2 linked regions of the Parasegetibacter sp. NRK P23 genome follow. The protein of the gene in region 1 binds, or shares a complex with, the protein of each later gene. Links are inferred from orthologs where the notes say so. Each region holds a gene or a part of one and is shown on either strand. Other genes may lie near its edges.

Evidence for each region. The genes of interacting proteins can lie anywhere in the genome.
Region 2: the proteins of meaB (region 1) and M4J38_RS06815 are in contact, whole or in part, in a crystal structure (PDB 8DPB), measured with the Methylorubrum extorquens proteins. The link is inferred for Parasegetibacter sp. NRK P23 from one-to-one orthologs. Residues at the interface, in SOR26638.1 of Methylorubrum extorquens: Arg20, Ala21, Ala24, Arg25, Thr28, Ser32, Arg33, Arg34, His37, Thr98, Gly99, Gly100, Ser101, Ile102, Leu103, Lys106, Thr107, Ala110, Ala113, Ile114, Asp115, Arg116, Ala118, Phe119, Ile120, Arg121, Pro122, Pro124; in SOR27001.1 of Methylorubrum extorquens: Glu577, Glu578, Asn579, Asp580, Gly581, Arg582, Arg583, Arg585, His596, Ala604, Ser605, Ala608, Asp609, Gly611, Phe612, Asp613, Val614, Asp615, Ile616, Gly617, Pro618, Leu619, Glu625, Arg628, Gln629, Val631, Glu632, Asn633, Asp634, Glu661.

Annotation. Positions count from the first base shown.
Region 1 is NZ_JAMDLG010000001.1:3,996,373-4,004,718, forward strand. Bases 2,597-5,378 are described here. They hold meaB (methylmalonyl Co-A mutase-associated GTPase MeaB), read right to left. Parts: upstream 4,556-5,378; coding sequence 3,638-4,555; downstream 2,597-3,637. Other genes in these bases: typA (translational GTPase TypA), read left to right, coding at 2,597-3,271; M4J38_RS16310 (hypothetical protein), read left to right, coding at 3,418-3,633; M4J38_RS16320 (glycosyltransferase family 1 protein), read right to left, coding at 4,574-5,378. In the rest of the region: M4J38_RS16300 (diacylglycerol kinase family protein), read right to left, coding at 71-994; more of typA, read left to right, coding at 1,463-2,596; more of M4J38_RS16320, read right to left, coding at 5,379-5,638; M4J38_RS16325 (hypothetical protein), read right to left, coding at 5,783-6,799; M4J38_RS16330 (glycosyltransferase), read left to right, coding at 6,923-7,807; M4J38_RS16335 (LON peptidase substrate-binding domain-containing protein), read left to right, coding at 7,810-8,346. UniProt on the Escherichia coli protein: Binds and hydrolyzes GTP. Likely functions as a G-protein chaperone that assists AdoCbl cofactor delivery to the methylmalonyl-CoA mutase (MCM) ScpA and reactivation of the enzyme during catalysis.
Region 2 is NZ_JAMDLG010000001.1:1,683,597-1,690,299, forward strand. The notes cover bases 999-3,881. They hold M4J38_RS06815 (methylmalonyl-CoA mutase), read right to left. Parts: upstream 3,279-3,881; coding sequence 1,719-3,278; downstream 999-1,718. Other genes in these bases: M4J38_RS06810 (YggS family pyridoxal phosphate-dependent enzyme), read left to right, coding at 1,046-1,717; M4J38_RS06820 (hypothetical protein), read right to left, coding at 3,304-3,837. Outside these bases: M4J38_RS06805 (acyl-CoA dehydrogenase), read left to right, coding at 1-892; M4J38_RS06825 (iron-sulfur cluster assembly accessory protein), read left to right, coding at 3,921-4,265; M4J38_RS06830 (response regulator transcription factor), read right to left, coding at 4,262-4,960; M4J38_RS06835 (sensor histidine kinase KdpD), read right to left, coding at 4,977-5,897; protein translocase subunit SecDF, read right to left, coding at 6,298-6,703. UniProt on the Escherichia coli protein: Catalyzes the interconversion of succinyl-CoA and methylmalonyl-CoA. Could be part of a pathway that converts succinate to propionate.

The sequences.
Region 1 (8,346 bases):
CATATCAGAAGTACACAATGAAGTACAACAACACATTGGTGTCCAACCCTGGATTCCGGGTGGCTGCCGATCAGGCTTTTTCCCGGGCGCCCGCTGCTGCCGGAACCAGCAAATAAAACGCCTGTTCCAATATTTCAATGTTGAAGTTCCCGGCTGTTGCTGCCGGATCCCCATCTATGTGCAGCATGGCTGCGCCTGTATTTTGAATGGAAAGTTGCTTTGCCTGAAAATACAGGATATGATCGGCATCCTCCAGTTGCTCCACGCGTTTCATTTCGTTCTGGCCGGTCACCTGGCTGAAAACGGTGAAGGGAAGGAGGAGTTTGTTCATCTTTTTTACCACTACTATATCCAGTAATCCGTCGTGTAAACTGGCTTTGGGGGCGATGGTGAACTGATTTCCGAACTGGTTGCTGTTGGCGATGGAAATGAAGAATGCTTCGGTTTCGATGGACTGCCCGTCGGCGGTAATGAGGAAGGGATAGGCTTTTGCCGCCATGAAATGTTTCAGGGTTTCCATGGTGTAGGTAAGAAGTCCGCGGGTTTTCTGCTGCGCGAAAGCGTGCGCCACTTCTGCATCAAAGCCGATGCCGCTGAGCATGCAGGCGAATGTGTTGTTGATGGTGAACGCGTCGGTAGGCAGGGCGTTTCCCGATAGAATGATTTGCAGTGCCTTTTGAATATCGGTGGGAATACCGGCTGAAAAAGCCAGTCCGTTCCCCGAACCAAAGGGGATGATCCCAAAATTTACCGGGCTGTTCCTGAGGGCACCCACGACCTGGTTGATGGTGCCATCTCCTCCGGCGATGATGACATCGGTGATTTTTTCGGTATGGATGATGTTGGCGAGGTATGCGTATTCACCTTCTCGGTTGGTATGTTCTATACGGAAGGAAAGTTTGTTTTTTGTGCAGAAACCCGCGATTTCCTCGGGGAGGGAGGTTTTGTTTTTCGTTCCCGCAATAGGGTTGATGAGGAAAAGGAGGTGCCGCATGGTGGTGCAAGTTAGGAGGTTTCACGGAATTGCTTTTTGCTTCGTTTCACGCAATTGCTTGTGCCTAACCACGGACTGCTTCGTTTCACGCAAAGGGCGCAAAGGAGCAAAGGCGCAAGGCCTTGATATGTTTCGGATAGGCTGAATGAAGAACTGGTTGCATCCATTTTAAAATGCCTTAAGCCACTCAGCCTTTCAAACTTTGCGTCTTTGCTCCTTTGCGCCCTTTGCGTGAAATTCCCGTGAGGGATAGCAGCGGAAAGCCCGCACCGCAAGCCGCAGGCGAAGCGGGAGGACTTGCAGCGGATAGCACGGCCCGAAGGGACACGGCCAAAATAACCAATACCTTAAAAACGAACGTATTATGCCGCGGCCGCCACACATAACAATGGCATAACCAATTAAAATAGCCCGTTCCCGCTATTTACCGTACCTTTGCACCCTTAAATTTTTAGCTTTAGTCACTTTATGGACATCAGAAACATCGCCATCATTGCACACGTTGACCACGGTAAAACTACACTGGTTGACCGCATTTTACACGCCACCAAGGTTTTCCGTGATAACCAAGACACCGGAGAGTTGATCATGGATAACAACGACCTGGAGCGTGAAAGAGGGATCACCATCTTCAGTAAGAACGCCGCCGTTAAATACAAAGACGTGAAAATCAACGTTATTGATACCCCGGGCCACGCCGACTTTGGCGGTGAGGTGGAAAGGGTACTCAAAATGGCCGATGGCGTGATTCTGCTGGTAGACGCGTTCGAGGGCCCCATGCCCCAAACCCGTTTCGTATTGCAGAAAGCGCTTCAACTGAACCTGAAGCCACTCGTGGTAATCAACAAAGTGGACAAGCCCAACTGCCGTCCCGATGAAGTGCACGACGCTGTTTTTGAACTGTTCTTCAACCTCGACGCTACCGAAGAACAACTGAACTTCCCCACTTTTTACGGAAGTGGCAAGAACAACTGGTTCAACGACTCCCTTACTGAAATTGAAGGTATTGATCCCTTGCTGGACGGTATCCTGAAATATGTACCCGCGCCCAAAGTGAATGAAGGTCCGCTCCAGTTGCAGATCACTTCACTGGATTACTCTTCCTTCCTTGGCCGTATCGCCATCGGGAAAGTAACCCGCGGCAGCGTGAAAGAAGGCCAGCCCATCGCATTGATGCAGGCCGACGGTACCATCAAAAAACAACGCGTAAAGGAACTGTACGTGTTTGAAGGCATGGGCAAGAAAAGGGCCACTGAAGTAATCGCGGGTGACCTTTGCGCCGTGGTTGGACTGGAAGATTTCAACATTGGTGACACCATCGCCGATGCTGAAACGCCTGAAGCGCTGCCAGTAATCAGCGTGGATGAGCCTACCATGAACATGACTTTCTCCATCAACAACTCGCCTTTCTTCGGACGCGACGGTAAATTCGTTACCAGCCGCCACCTCCGCGACAGGCTGATTAAAGAAACAGAAAAGAACCTCGCCCTCCGCGTGGTGGACACCGACAGCGGCGATACCTTCCTGGTATATGGCCGTGGTATCCTGCACCTGGGCGTACTGATAGAAACCATGCGCCGCGAAGGCTACGAACTTACCGTGGGTCAGCCCCAGGTAATCGTGAAGCACATCGACGGTAAAAAAATGGAACCCTACGAAAACCTGGTGGTGGACGTGCCGCAGGAATTCGCTTCAAAGGTAATCGACCTGGTTACCCGCCGTAAAGGGGAGATGCTGGTGATGGAAACCAAAGGTGAAATGCAACACCTGGAATTTGAGATCCCCTCCCGCGGACTGATCGGTTTGCGTACGCAAATGCTGACTGCCACCACCGGCGAAGCCGTAATGGCACACCGTTTTACCGAATACAAGCCTTGGAAAGGGGTGATTCCCGGAAGAAGCAACGGCGTGTTGCTGGCCAAACAAACCGGCACCACCACAGGCTACTCCATCGATAAACTGAACGACCGCGGTACTTTCTTCGTGGATCCGGGGGAAGAAGTGTACGCCGGACAGATCATCGCCGAACACATTAAACCGGGCGACCTAGTGGTGAACGCGATCGAAGGAAAAAAACTGACCAACATGCGCGCGAGCGGAAGCGACGCGGCTACCAATATTGCCCCCAAAACCCTGATGACGCTGGAAGAATGTATGGAATACATTCAACAGGACGAGTGCATCGAGGTTACGCCCAACTTCATCCGGATGCGTAAGATCCACCTGGATGAGAACGAGCGGCTGAGGCAGCAGAAATCAATGAAAGCGGAAGCCTAACTTCCTTTCACGATATTTCTCTCGTAAATGTTCAACGGCCGCCTCTTTTGGGGCGGCCTTTTACTTTTCAGGGTTTTAATGGTACTGAACGGGCCTGGCGCGCTTCGCGCCGCCGATTGCTGTATTTTTGCAGAAATTCGTTTGTCATGAAAAGAGGTGTACTGGTGTTGGGCATCTGCCTGCTTACGGCAGGTTTTTGGGGGAACAGGGCTTCCGCCCAATGTTCCATCTGTACCAAAACCGCCCAGCAAATGGGGGAGAAGCCCGCGAAAGGCATGAACTCCGGCATCATCTACCTGATGCTTACACCGCTGGCCATTATGGGTTACATTGGTTACCGCTGGTACCAGAGCAACCGTTAACACCTTATACTTTTTCTTCTACCAGTTTGTACAGGTTAAAAGTTCCTTTCTCCAATAGTTGTGTGATCTCTTCGCGTAATACGGAACGGCTCATGTTTTTCATTCTTTTCTGCTGAATGAGTTGCCATGCTTTTTCGGTGAGTAATCCCGCGCGGTCCTCCAGGGAAAAGGATTGGGCGAAATACGCCTGAATTGCCGTGGACAATTCGGCTATTCCTTCCTGCGTGCTGGCGACGGTTTTGAAGATGGGCTTGTGTTCCGCCGTATGTTTGAGGGATGGGTACAGGTGCTGCTGCAGGTTCTTCACGAAGCGGTTGGCTTCGGGACGATCGGCTTTATTGACCACGAAAATATCGGCGATTTCCATGAGCCCTGCTTTCATGGTCTGGATATCGTCGCCGGCTTCGGGAACTAGCACCACGAGGGTGAGGTCTGCGAGTCCTGCGATTTCCACTTCACTTTGCCCTACGCCTACGGTTTCCACGAGAATATAATCGTATGCAGCGAACTTAAGCAGTTCGGTTATTTCCAGCACTTTGGGGTGAAGTCCGCCGAGCCAGCCGCGGGTGGCGAGGGACCTGATGTACACTTTTGGTTCATCGTACCACCTTCCCATTCTGATCCGGTCGCCCAATACCGCGCCTTTACTGAAGGGAGATGACGGATCGATGCAAAGGATGGCGATTTTTTTATCCAGTTTCAGAAGCGATTCGGTAAGCGCATCCGTGAGCGTACTTTTTCCTGCGCCTGGAGGCCCGGTGATGCCGATAATTCGGGTGGAATTGTTTTGTGGAAGCGCGGAGAGCAGGGACTCGTAACCGGGCGCTTCATTTTCGATGAAGGAGATGGCCCGGGAGAGCGCGCGGATATTGCCCTGCTGAATATCCTGTATATACTGTATGGTAACTGTTGCTGCCTTCATGACGTATCCGACTCTTCTTTATTTTTCTTCCAGCATTGCTTTGTACAAAGAAATGTATTCTTCCGATGCTTTTTCCCAATTAAATTGAGACGCGTAGTTTTTTCGTGCCAGAACTGCCGCATCAGATTGGTTGAAGTCAGGCGCATTTCTTATCGTCATTGCCATATATTCGGGATCGAAGTTTTCCCAAAACACGGCCTGATTGCCACCTATTTCCCGCAAACTGGTGAGGGGAGAAGAAAAAACGGGCTTTCCCGCATAAAAAGCTTCAATAACCGGGAGTCCGAACCCTTCGAACAGGGAAGGGAAAAGAAAAGCGGCGCAGTGACTGTACAACCAGTTTTTTTCTTCAGCAGATGGTTGGTGCAGGCGTATGATGTTCTTCAAATCCAGCACTTCAATTCTTTTCGTCATCTGTTGCGCATAAGCCGTTTGCCAGTTTCCGGCGATGACCAATGTTTTTTCCGGCAGGATGCGCATCATTTCGACCAGCGTGTGTGTATTCTTCTTAGCGGTAAGGCTGGAGATGTGAAAAAGAAAATCTTCGGGCGGTAATTGTTTTGGCGCGTGCGATGGCTGTTCAAGCGGATTGGCCACACCGTTCCTGATCACATGAACTTCTTTTCCGTTAAGGTCCAGGTGTTGCCTTATTTCTTCAGCGGAGAAAGCCGAAATCGTGGAAATAACGGATGCGCGATGGGTTTTTTTCTGGATTTTACGCCTGTATTTTTCGGCTTTCCAACCTGTTTTTTCATAGAGCAGGTTCAGGTCGTGGATGGTAAGTAAAACTTTCCTGGCGGAACAGGCGGGATCATACCCTGTGGTTTGGTGCAGGGAATGCCATACATCGAAAACAGGCATTGTGCCAGGGAAATACCGGGAACGAAAACCTGTTTTGAAATAAGTGAACGCATTTCCCCAATAGCCAACAAAGGATGGCGGCACCAGGGCACAGAGTATTATTCCTTCTTCTTTTAAAAAAGGCGCTTTAGCAGCAAGGGCTGTAGCATAACGCAAAGACACTTCTCCCAGTCCTACATAAGGGTCTTTCAGCTTTTCGAGGTCGATTAATATCCGCTTCATACTTTTGGTTGGGTGGGAGATGTTCCTATTTGCGCACTGCAATTTAGGGGCATAAACCAACACGTACCCGTTTCATCAATGATTTCTAAATAAAAAAGAGCCGACCTGGTATGGGGCCGGCTCTTTTGTCCACCTGTAAAATTGTTACCACAATGGCGCTTGCGCTGTTCCTGCATTTGTCCATTGGTTCTGGCTCACATCACCCGCAATATGATGCGTAATGGAACCGTACAGGTTGAGCGTCCAGTAGGCGGTACCCAGGGTACCGCTACCGTTGAATTGTCCTAAAAGCAGCACATAGTCACTGTTGGCCTGAACCGCAGTATTAAAACTGATATTCGGTCCGGCGAAGTAGGCGCCCTGTCCTGGAACATTTACGGTGGCGGTGCCCGCGAGGTTGGTTGAAATATTGCGAAGTTCAGAAGCGGGTCTCCACTTTTTGCCCTTCCATTCGAGTTTAATTCTCAATGTAAGATATGTGGCCCAATAGTAAAAGAAGCTGTCAGAGTAACCTTCAAAGAAAGAAATGACTTCGTGTACATATTTCCTGTTTCCAACAATAGGCGTTTGTTGAACAAACTCATATTGGTGGCGGGCATCACCGGCGTTGAATCCCATATTAAAATAATCCGCGGCTATTTCCCCGGAGCCATTCTCGTAAACCGGCAATACTTTACTGCCGGCCTTGAACTTTTTCTCCACTTTGTCGGGATTTGCTTTGAAATAAGCCAGTTCATTTTGCTTTTCAGCGGAAATGTAATATTTCATGTTGTTCTGGTACCAGATGATTTCATTACCAATCTGTATTTCCCCTTTGCTGTTTAAGAGGTAGAGCTGACCGGGGGTAAAATGAAAATCCGCCAGTGCTTCAAGCTGCTTGTCTTGCGCATCATCCTGCAGATTAAAAGCTTCCAATGCGGCATTAAGTGACTGAAAACCAGTTTCTTTTCCTGGAATACCCTCAAGAGATCCTCCTTTATTCAGGGCGGTAAGCGCTTTATTAAATGTGGTTACATTCTTAAAGACCAGCCTTCCCTGGTCAACAGCAATGGGAACGTCTTGTGTATTGATCTCTTCGGAAATTACGGAACTTGATTTTTGACAGGAGGAAAGTGCAAACAATACACCAATAGCCAGAGCGGCTGTGCGTCTCATTTTCATAATAATAAGGTTTTTTTAAAAGTATGTATCATCTTCCAAACAATGAAATTAATTTTGAATGAAGAACACTTCAGTTAACGATCACCGGCCAATGATCTTAAAAAAATTGCCACGTTATACGATATGCGAATTTCAGGATTTACTTATGTACGGAATGGATTAGAACTGGGTTACCCATTCATCGAGTCTATTCGTTCCATCCTTCCGATATGTGATGAAGTGGTGGTGGCTGTTGGAGATTCCCACGATGGAACACGTGAAGCGGTTGAAGCGATTGATCCGCAGAAAATAAAAATCGTGGACACTGTTTGGGACATGCAGCTCCGAAAGGGGGGGAAGGTGTTCGCCCAGCAATCCAACGCCGCGCTGGATGCCATAACAGGCGAATGGGCAATCCATATTCAGGCGGATGAAGTGATGCATGAAAAGGATCTTCCCCTTCTGCTCCAAGCTATCCAGGATAATGAACACAACGAAAAAGTGGATGGTTTCATACAGCCTTTTCTTCATTTCTGGGGAACGTATGATTATATCAGAACCTCAAGAAAGGTGCATAAACATGAGATCCGCGTATTCAGAAACAATAAATATATACGCGCGTACAGTGATTCCCAAGGCTTCAGAATATACAGGAGCGCCGACACCTACAACGCAGGAGAAAAAGGCAAAAAACTCCACGTAAAAAAAATTGACGCCCCGGTGTATCATTACAACGCGGTGCGCCCGGCGCCACTGATGAACAAAAAAAGAGACAACTTCCTGATACATTGGAATGTAGAGAATAAAGAAAAAGAATTTGACTACCAGAAAGTGGACCGGTTGGAAAAATTTACAGGAGAGCATCCCGCTGTTATGAAAGACCTGGTCGAAAATATGAACTGGCATTTTGAATTCGATCCTGCAAAAGCGTATTGGGAAAAGAAAAAAGATAAATACCTTCAACCCATCGAGGATTTTCTCGGTATCCGCATAGGAGAGTACAAAAACTATATTCTGCTAAAAAAATAACTTTGATCAATTTCATTCCCATATTCCCGCTCAACATCGTAGTATATCCCGGCGAACAGTTGAACCTCCACATTTTTGAACCCCGCTACAAACAATTGATCCGTGAATGCGTGCAGGAAAAGAAGCCTTTCGGCATCCCCACCGTGATCGATCATAAACTGGAAGAATACGGTACCAGGGTATTTGTGACGGAGATCGTCAAAGAATACGATAATGGCGAATTGGACATCACCACCCGTGGCGAAGATGTTTTCCGTATCCTCGAAGTGATCAGAGAGGTGCCCGAAAAGCTTTACGAAGCCGCGATCGTGGATTACCCCGCCAACGTATTTTCCGCCCCGCCGCAACTCATGCCACGTATCCTGCCCGTTATACGGGAACTGCATAAGTTGCTGAATGTATCGAAGTCTTTTAAAAAGAAAGATGAAGAACTGAGCAGCTACGATGTGGCCCACCATGTGGCGCTTTCGCTGAACGAAGAATATGAATTGCTTACCTTGCTGCGCGAAGACCAGCGGCTGGAATACCTTAAAAGGCAC
Region 2 (6,703 bases), 2.3 Mb from region 1 along the record:
GAGCGTATGTATGAGCGTAAACAACAGCCTGGTGTGCTGGGGACTTGAAAAGTTTGGGAGTGAAGAACAGAAGCAGCAATACCTTGTGCCGTTGGCGAAAGGGGAGAAGATCGGCGCTTTCCTGTTGAGCGAACCGGAAGCCGGCAGTGATGCCACCTCACAGCGTACCATCGCAGAAGACAAAGGCGATCATTACCTGCTGAACGGCACAAAGAACTGGATCACCAACGGATCTTCCGCGGAAATATATCTTGTGATGGCACAAACCGATGTAGCAAAAGGTTCAAAGGGCATCAACGCGTTCATCGTGGAAAAATCATGGCCCGGAGTAACCGTGGGGCCTAAAGAAAACAAAATGGGCATCCGTGGAAGTGATACGCACAGTATCATGTTCCAGGATGTGCGGGTTCCCAAAGAGAACAGGATCGGTGAAGATGGTTTCGGTTTCAAATTCGCCATGAAAACACTGGCGGGAGGAAGGATCGGGATCGCGGCACAGGCGCTCGGCATTGCAAGCGGTTCCTATGAACTGGCCCTTAAATATTCAAAAGAAAGAAAAGCCTTCGGGAAAGAGATCATGCAGCACCAGGCCATCCAGTTCAAACTGGCGGATATGGCTACAAGGGTAGAAGCGGCCCGGTTGCTGTGCCTGAAAGCCGCCTGGGAAAAAGATAACGGTCTGGACTACACGCTCAGCAGTTCCATGGCCAAGGTTTACGCATCTGAAACCGCCATGTGGGCAAGCACGGAAGCCGTTCAGGTGCACGGTGGCTATGGTTATGTGAAAGAATACCATGTGGAACGCCTGATGCGCGATGCCAAGATCACACAGATTTATGAAGGTACTTCTGAAGTACAACGCATCGTGATCTCCAGGGGAATTCTCCAGTAATGTTGAGGAAGGTTTTAAGTGGTACGGTAAATGTTGGGATGAACGGATAGGGTTGAAAACCCGGATGATTTATCTTTACAATGTTGTTGTGTAAGATTAAATTGCAACGCCAACCTGTACTGCACCACTTAAAACCTAAAATCAACATTGTTAATGGGCATCAATCTCGTTCAATACAGGCATCTTCTTCAAACGCTTCCTCAGGATGTTACGCTGGTGGCGGTTTCCAAGCTGAAACCCGCTTCCGATATTCTTGCGCTTTACAATGAAGGCCACCGCGATTTCGGGGAAAATTATGTACAGGAACTGACGGATAAACAGGGCCAGTTACCTAAAGATATCAACTGGCATTTTATAGGACATCTGCAATCCAATAAAGTAAAATACATAGCGCCATTTGTAAGTCTGATCCACGGTGTGGACAGCTTGAAATTGCTGGCTGAAGTGAACAAACAGGCGATTAAAAATAAAAAGACCATCCCGGTATTGTTACAGGTGCATATCGCGAAGGAAGAAACCAAGTTCGGACTGGACGCAGCGGAACTGGATCAACTGATACAGGAAATACAGGGGCAACCTGAAATATGGACGGGCATTCGGCTCTCCGGCTTGATGGGCATGGCCTCTTTTACGGAAGATGCCAGCCAGGTGAAAGCGGAGTTTGATATATTGGCAGAACTTTTCGAAAAATACAAGCCTGTGCAAACCGCAAACATCTCGTTCCGTCACCTTTCTATGGGGATGAGCAACGATTATGAGCTGGCCATTTCCTGCGGAAGCAATATGATACGCATCGGCAGTATGTTGTTTGGCGCACGAAACTGATTTAGCGGTATTCCCCGAAAACTTCTCTTAACACGCCCGCTATTTCGCCCAGGGTGCAATGCGCCTCTACGGCATCGATAACGAGCGGCATCAGGTTGTTGCCGTTGGTGGCGGCGGAACGTATCGCATCAAGGCAGTCAGAAGCTGTTTGGTTGTCTCTTTTCTCCTTTAACAGGGTTATTCTTTCCGATTGAACGGTTCTGATCGTTTCATCGATCTTCATCACGGGGATGGCGGCTTCATCTTCTACACGGAACTTGTTCATGCCCACAATCACCTGCTCGCCGCTTTCAATTCTTTTCTGGTATTCGTAAGCGCTGGCAGCTATTTCCTGTTGCATGAACCCATCTTCGATGGCTTTCACACTTCCGCCCATTTCATCAATGGTGGCCATCAGTTCCAGCGCCTTTTGTTCAATCGCGGCAGTCATGGCTTCCACATAATAACTACCCGCCAGCGGATCGGCGGTATCGGCGGCCCCGCTTTCGTACGCAACGATCTGCTGGGTGCGGAGCGCGATGCGCGCCGCTTCTTCGGTGGGCAGACTCAACGCTTCATCATATCCGTTCGTATGTAAACTTTGAGTTCCGCCCAATACGGCCGCAAGCGTTTGAATGGTGACCCTGCTGATGTTGTTCAGGGGCTGCTGCGCCGTGAGCGTACTTCCGCCGGTTTGTGTATGGAAACGCAGCATCATGGCCTTTTCGTCGGTAGCGCCCAACGATTTCATCATATTGGCCCAGATCTTCCTGGCGGCCCTGAATTTGGCCACTTCTTCCAGCATATTGTTGTGCGCGTTGAAAAAGAACGAAAGTCTTTTCCCGAAAACATTGATGTCAAGTCCTTTTTCAAGCGCCGATTGCACGTAGGCCTTACCGTTACTTAAGGTGAAAGCGATCTCCTGTACTGCCGTACTGCCTGCTTCCCGGATATGATATCCTGAAATGGAAATAGTGTTCCATTTCGGCAGTTCCTTACTGCACCATTCAAAAATATCGGTGATGATGCGCATGGACGGGCGTGGAGGGTAGATGTAAGTTCCTCTCGCAGCGTATTCTTTCAGGATATCGTTCTGTATCGTGCCGGTGAGTTTGGAAAGATCTGCGCCCTGCTTCTTGGCCAGCGCCACATACATGGCCAGCAGGATAAAGCCCGTGGCGTTGATGGTCATGGAAGTGGAAACGTCTTCCAATTTAATGTTGTGAAACAACCGCTCCATATCTTCCAGCGAATCGATGGCCACACCTACTTTCCCCACTTCTCCTTCCGAAAGCGGGTGATCGCTGTCGTAACCGATTTGTGTTGGCAGGTCGAACGCCACGCTCAGGCCCATTACACCTTGTGAAAGCAGGTAGTGGTACCGTTTGTTGCTTTCTTCCGCGGTTGAAAAGCCGGCGTATTGCCGCATGGTCCAGAGGCGCCCACGGTACATATCGGGTTGGATGCCCCTGGTGTATGGGAACTCGCCGGGAGAAGGGGCAGCCGTGGCAGGCAGATCATTGGGGGTATAAATGGTTCTTACCTCGATCCCTGAAGAGGTTTCAAGTGGCTTATTTTTCATTTGGCAGGCAGTTTAGGTAAATAGATTACATCAGTTTCTTGGCTTCGAAACTGAGTGCTTCGGCAACAACATTGTGCAGGGACGCGCCAGGCGTATTCGCCAGCAGTTCCAGCAAATGGCGGTTGAGTTCCTGTGCGGAAGCCTCTGGCGGCATAAAGCCCGCCACTTTGTTGATGATCATGATGTTCTGCTCTTTAAAACTGGAGAGCGCATGCCATGCTTCAGGACTCACATAAATCTGCTGGGTAATGTTATGGTCGTACTCCTGGCGAATGGTATGTACAAGTATCTGCTGCATTTCAGCCGCCGAAATATCGGCTCTGCCCACACGTTGAATCAGGTTCGGAAGCGCAATACGTTCCGCCAGTAAAATCAATCTTTCATAAGCCTGAAGGCGGAGCGGGAGTACCTGGTAAGGTTCCTGTTGCGGAGCCGGGGGCTGTGCCGCTTTTCTGCGTTCTTTCCAGAAAAGATAAGCGAGTATTCCACTGAGAAGGGCCGCCACAGCAACCGCCCAAAGCATGGCCTGATCTGAGATATACAGCAATGTAACTGTCATGTTAATGTCCGTTCTTTTTTCAAAAATAAGGGAAAGTAAGCACGCTTTATTTTTGTTGTATATTTGTACAAACAAATATCAGAATGGAAACGATGGTATCAATACCCATAAGCCTTACGGCCAATGCGGTGGAAGAAATAAAAAGACTGATGAACGAACCTGGATTTGACGCTTCACAGCAATTGAGGATCGGTGTAAAAGGAGGTGGTTGTTCGGGCATGACCTATGTACTCGGCTTCGACCAATCCATGGATGGTGATGAAAGTTTCGAAATAGAAGGCATCCCGTGCATCATGAACAAATCGCACCAGATGTACCTTTTCGGTATGCAGGTGGATTGGCAGGATGGCCTGAACGCCAGAGGGTTCACGTTTACCAACCCCAATGCGAGCAAAACCTGTGGTTGCGGAACATCATTCTCCGTTTAGCCACTCACGTTGAAGCGGTAACCTATCCCGTGAATGGTCTCCAGTTGAAGGGTGTTATCGGGTTTGATGTGTTTCCGGAGTTTGGTCACGAAAACATCCATACTTCTGCCCAGGAAATAATCATCTTTTCCCCAAACGTTCAGCAATACTTCTTCCCGTTTAAGGATCACATTTTTATTTTCACAAAAGAAGCGGAGCAATTCTGCTTCTTTTTGTGTTAAAGAACTGGACTGTTCGCCGTTGTATATTTTGAGTTCGTTAAACTTGAAAAGGAGGGAACCAATCTGGTATTCCACCACGTTGGAACTCTGTATTTTCTTACTGCGGCGCAGAAACACTTCCATACGCAGCAACAGTTCCTTCATGCTGAAAGGCTTGGTAATATAATCATCCGCGCCGGTCTCGAAACCTTTGATGCGGTCTTCTTCCATGGATCGGGAAGTGAGAAAGAGGATGGGGATCACGTCCGACTGCTGCCTGATCCTCGATGCCACACTGAACCCATCTCGCGCGGGCATCATGATATCCAGCAACACGATATCATGCAGGTTCTTGTCAAAACTTTCAATAGCTGTTTGTCCATCGGTGCACAGGGCCACTTCATACCCTCTTTCTTCCAGGTTATCTTTGATCACAAAACCGAGGGCTGTATCATCTTCGGCAAGCAGGACTTTGATCTTTTTTTCGCCGCTCAAAGGCATAGGTTTGAATTTATTGTGGAAGATACACAATAAATTCACTGCCTTTACCATCTTCGGAACGAAGTTCAATTTTTCCTTTGTGCCGGTCCACTATTTTCTTTACGAAATAGAGGCCCAGGCCGAAGCCTTTTACATTGTGGATATTGCCCGTGGGCACCCTGTAGAACTTCTGGAACACCCGTTCCTGGTGGGCTTTGTCCAGTCCCGGGCCATTGTCCCGGCAACTGATGGCGCTCATGTTTTTTTTCCTGAAAGTGGACAATATTATTTGGGGATGGGCGGAATATTTCAGGGCGTTTTCCAATAAATCTATCACCACCATCTGTAGTTGTTGTTCATCCGCCTCCACTATACTACAGGCCGGATCAATACTGAAACGGATGTCCGCATTCTTCTTATGAATAAGTGGTTCGAGCAGCGATACGGCGTGTTCAAATATGGACCGAACCACTACTTGTTTTTTTTCCGGCGCCATCAACCGTTGATCGGTAAGCGAAATTTTTAATAATTTATCTACCTGTCCCTGCAAGTGATCCGTTTGCTGCTGTATGATGGAACCGTATTTTTTAAGCTTTTCCGGTTGTTTCAGGATCTGCTCGTCGGTAAGCACATCACTTGCGATTTTCATTACCGCCAAAGGGGTTTTGAATTCGTGCGTAATGTTGTTGACGAAATCTTTCTGCAAAACATCCATCGATCTTCTACGGGAGAAACAATAAAAACAGGCCGCTATGGCCACCAGCGCAAGTAAGACTAACGCGGCGCTCCATATTGAGAAACTGACCTGTTCTCCGGGATAGCCTTCCGGAACTTTTTCAGCATTACTAATGAAAAGGTACAATTTTCCCAGCCAGAACACCTGGCACACCAGCGCCACCAGAACCAGTGAGCCGGTTACCAGTAAAATATACCTGAGGGAGGATGCCCGCATGGAACGCAAATTGATAATCCGGTAAATTTCCGAACCTCAATTGGATTATGGTACTTGATCCTGGTTAATCAGATGTTAACCGGTACTTCTCCCTGAAAATGATTTGGTTAACGCCCCGTTAACCACTAATATTTTTTTCTAAATATTTAATATGTTTTCTATCTTTACTGAGCAATATCACAAAACATTAACAAATCAAAGTCATTATAAACTAGCTAGTAAGGTTTAGCAAGGGTTAACTTGGCGCTGCTTGTCTAAGCAGCGCATTTTTTTTGCCGCAACCTTAGCATTACAGCTTTTCCTGATCAGAAATATTTTCCCGTAAATAATTGGTCTTCTTTAAAAGCATAAAAAAAGTCCCGCGTTTTGCGGGACTTTTCATTATCTGTATTAAATCGGATTAAGCTTTGGCCGCTTCATTTTCCGCGGGGGCGTTGGCAGCTGCGTCCAGCTTCTTACTCTTACCGAGATCAAGCAGGACAGGGGCGGCAACGAATACGGAAGAGTACACACCGGTGAACACACCGATCAGCATCGCGAACGCGAAACCTTTGGTTACTTCACCACCTACCAGGAACAGGATCAGAATGGTGAGGAACACGGTGAGTGAAGTGATGATGGTACGGCTCAGTGTTTCGTTGATGGAACGGTTGATGATGGCACTGTAAGAAGCACCTTTCATCAGGCCGCTGTTTTCGCGGATCCTGTCGAACACCACCACGGTATCGTTCATTGAGAAACCGATCACCGTAAGGATGGCCGCGATGAAGTGTTGGTCAACTTCCAGCGGGAAGGGCACTACATCT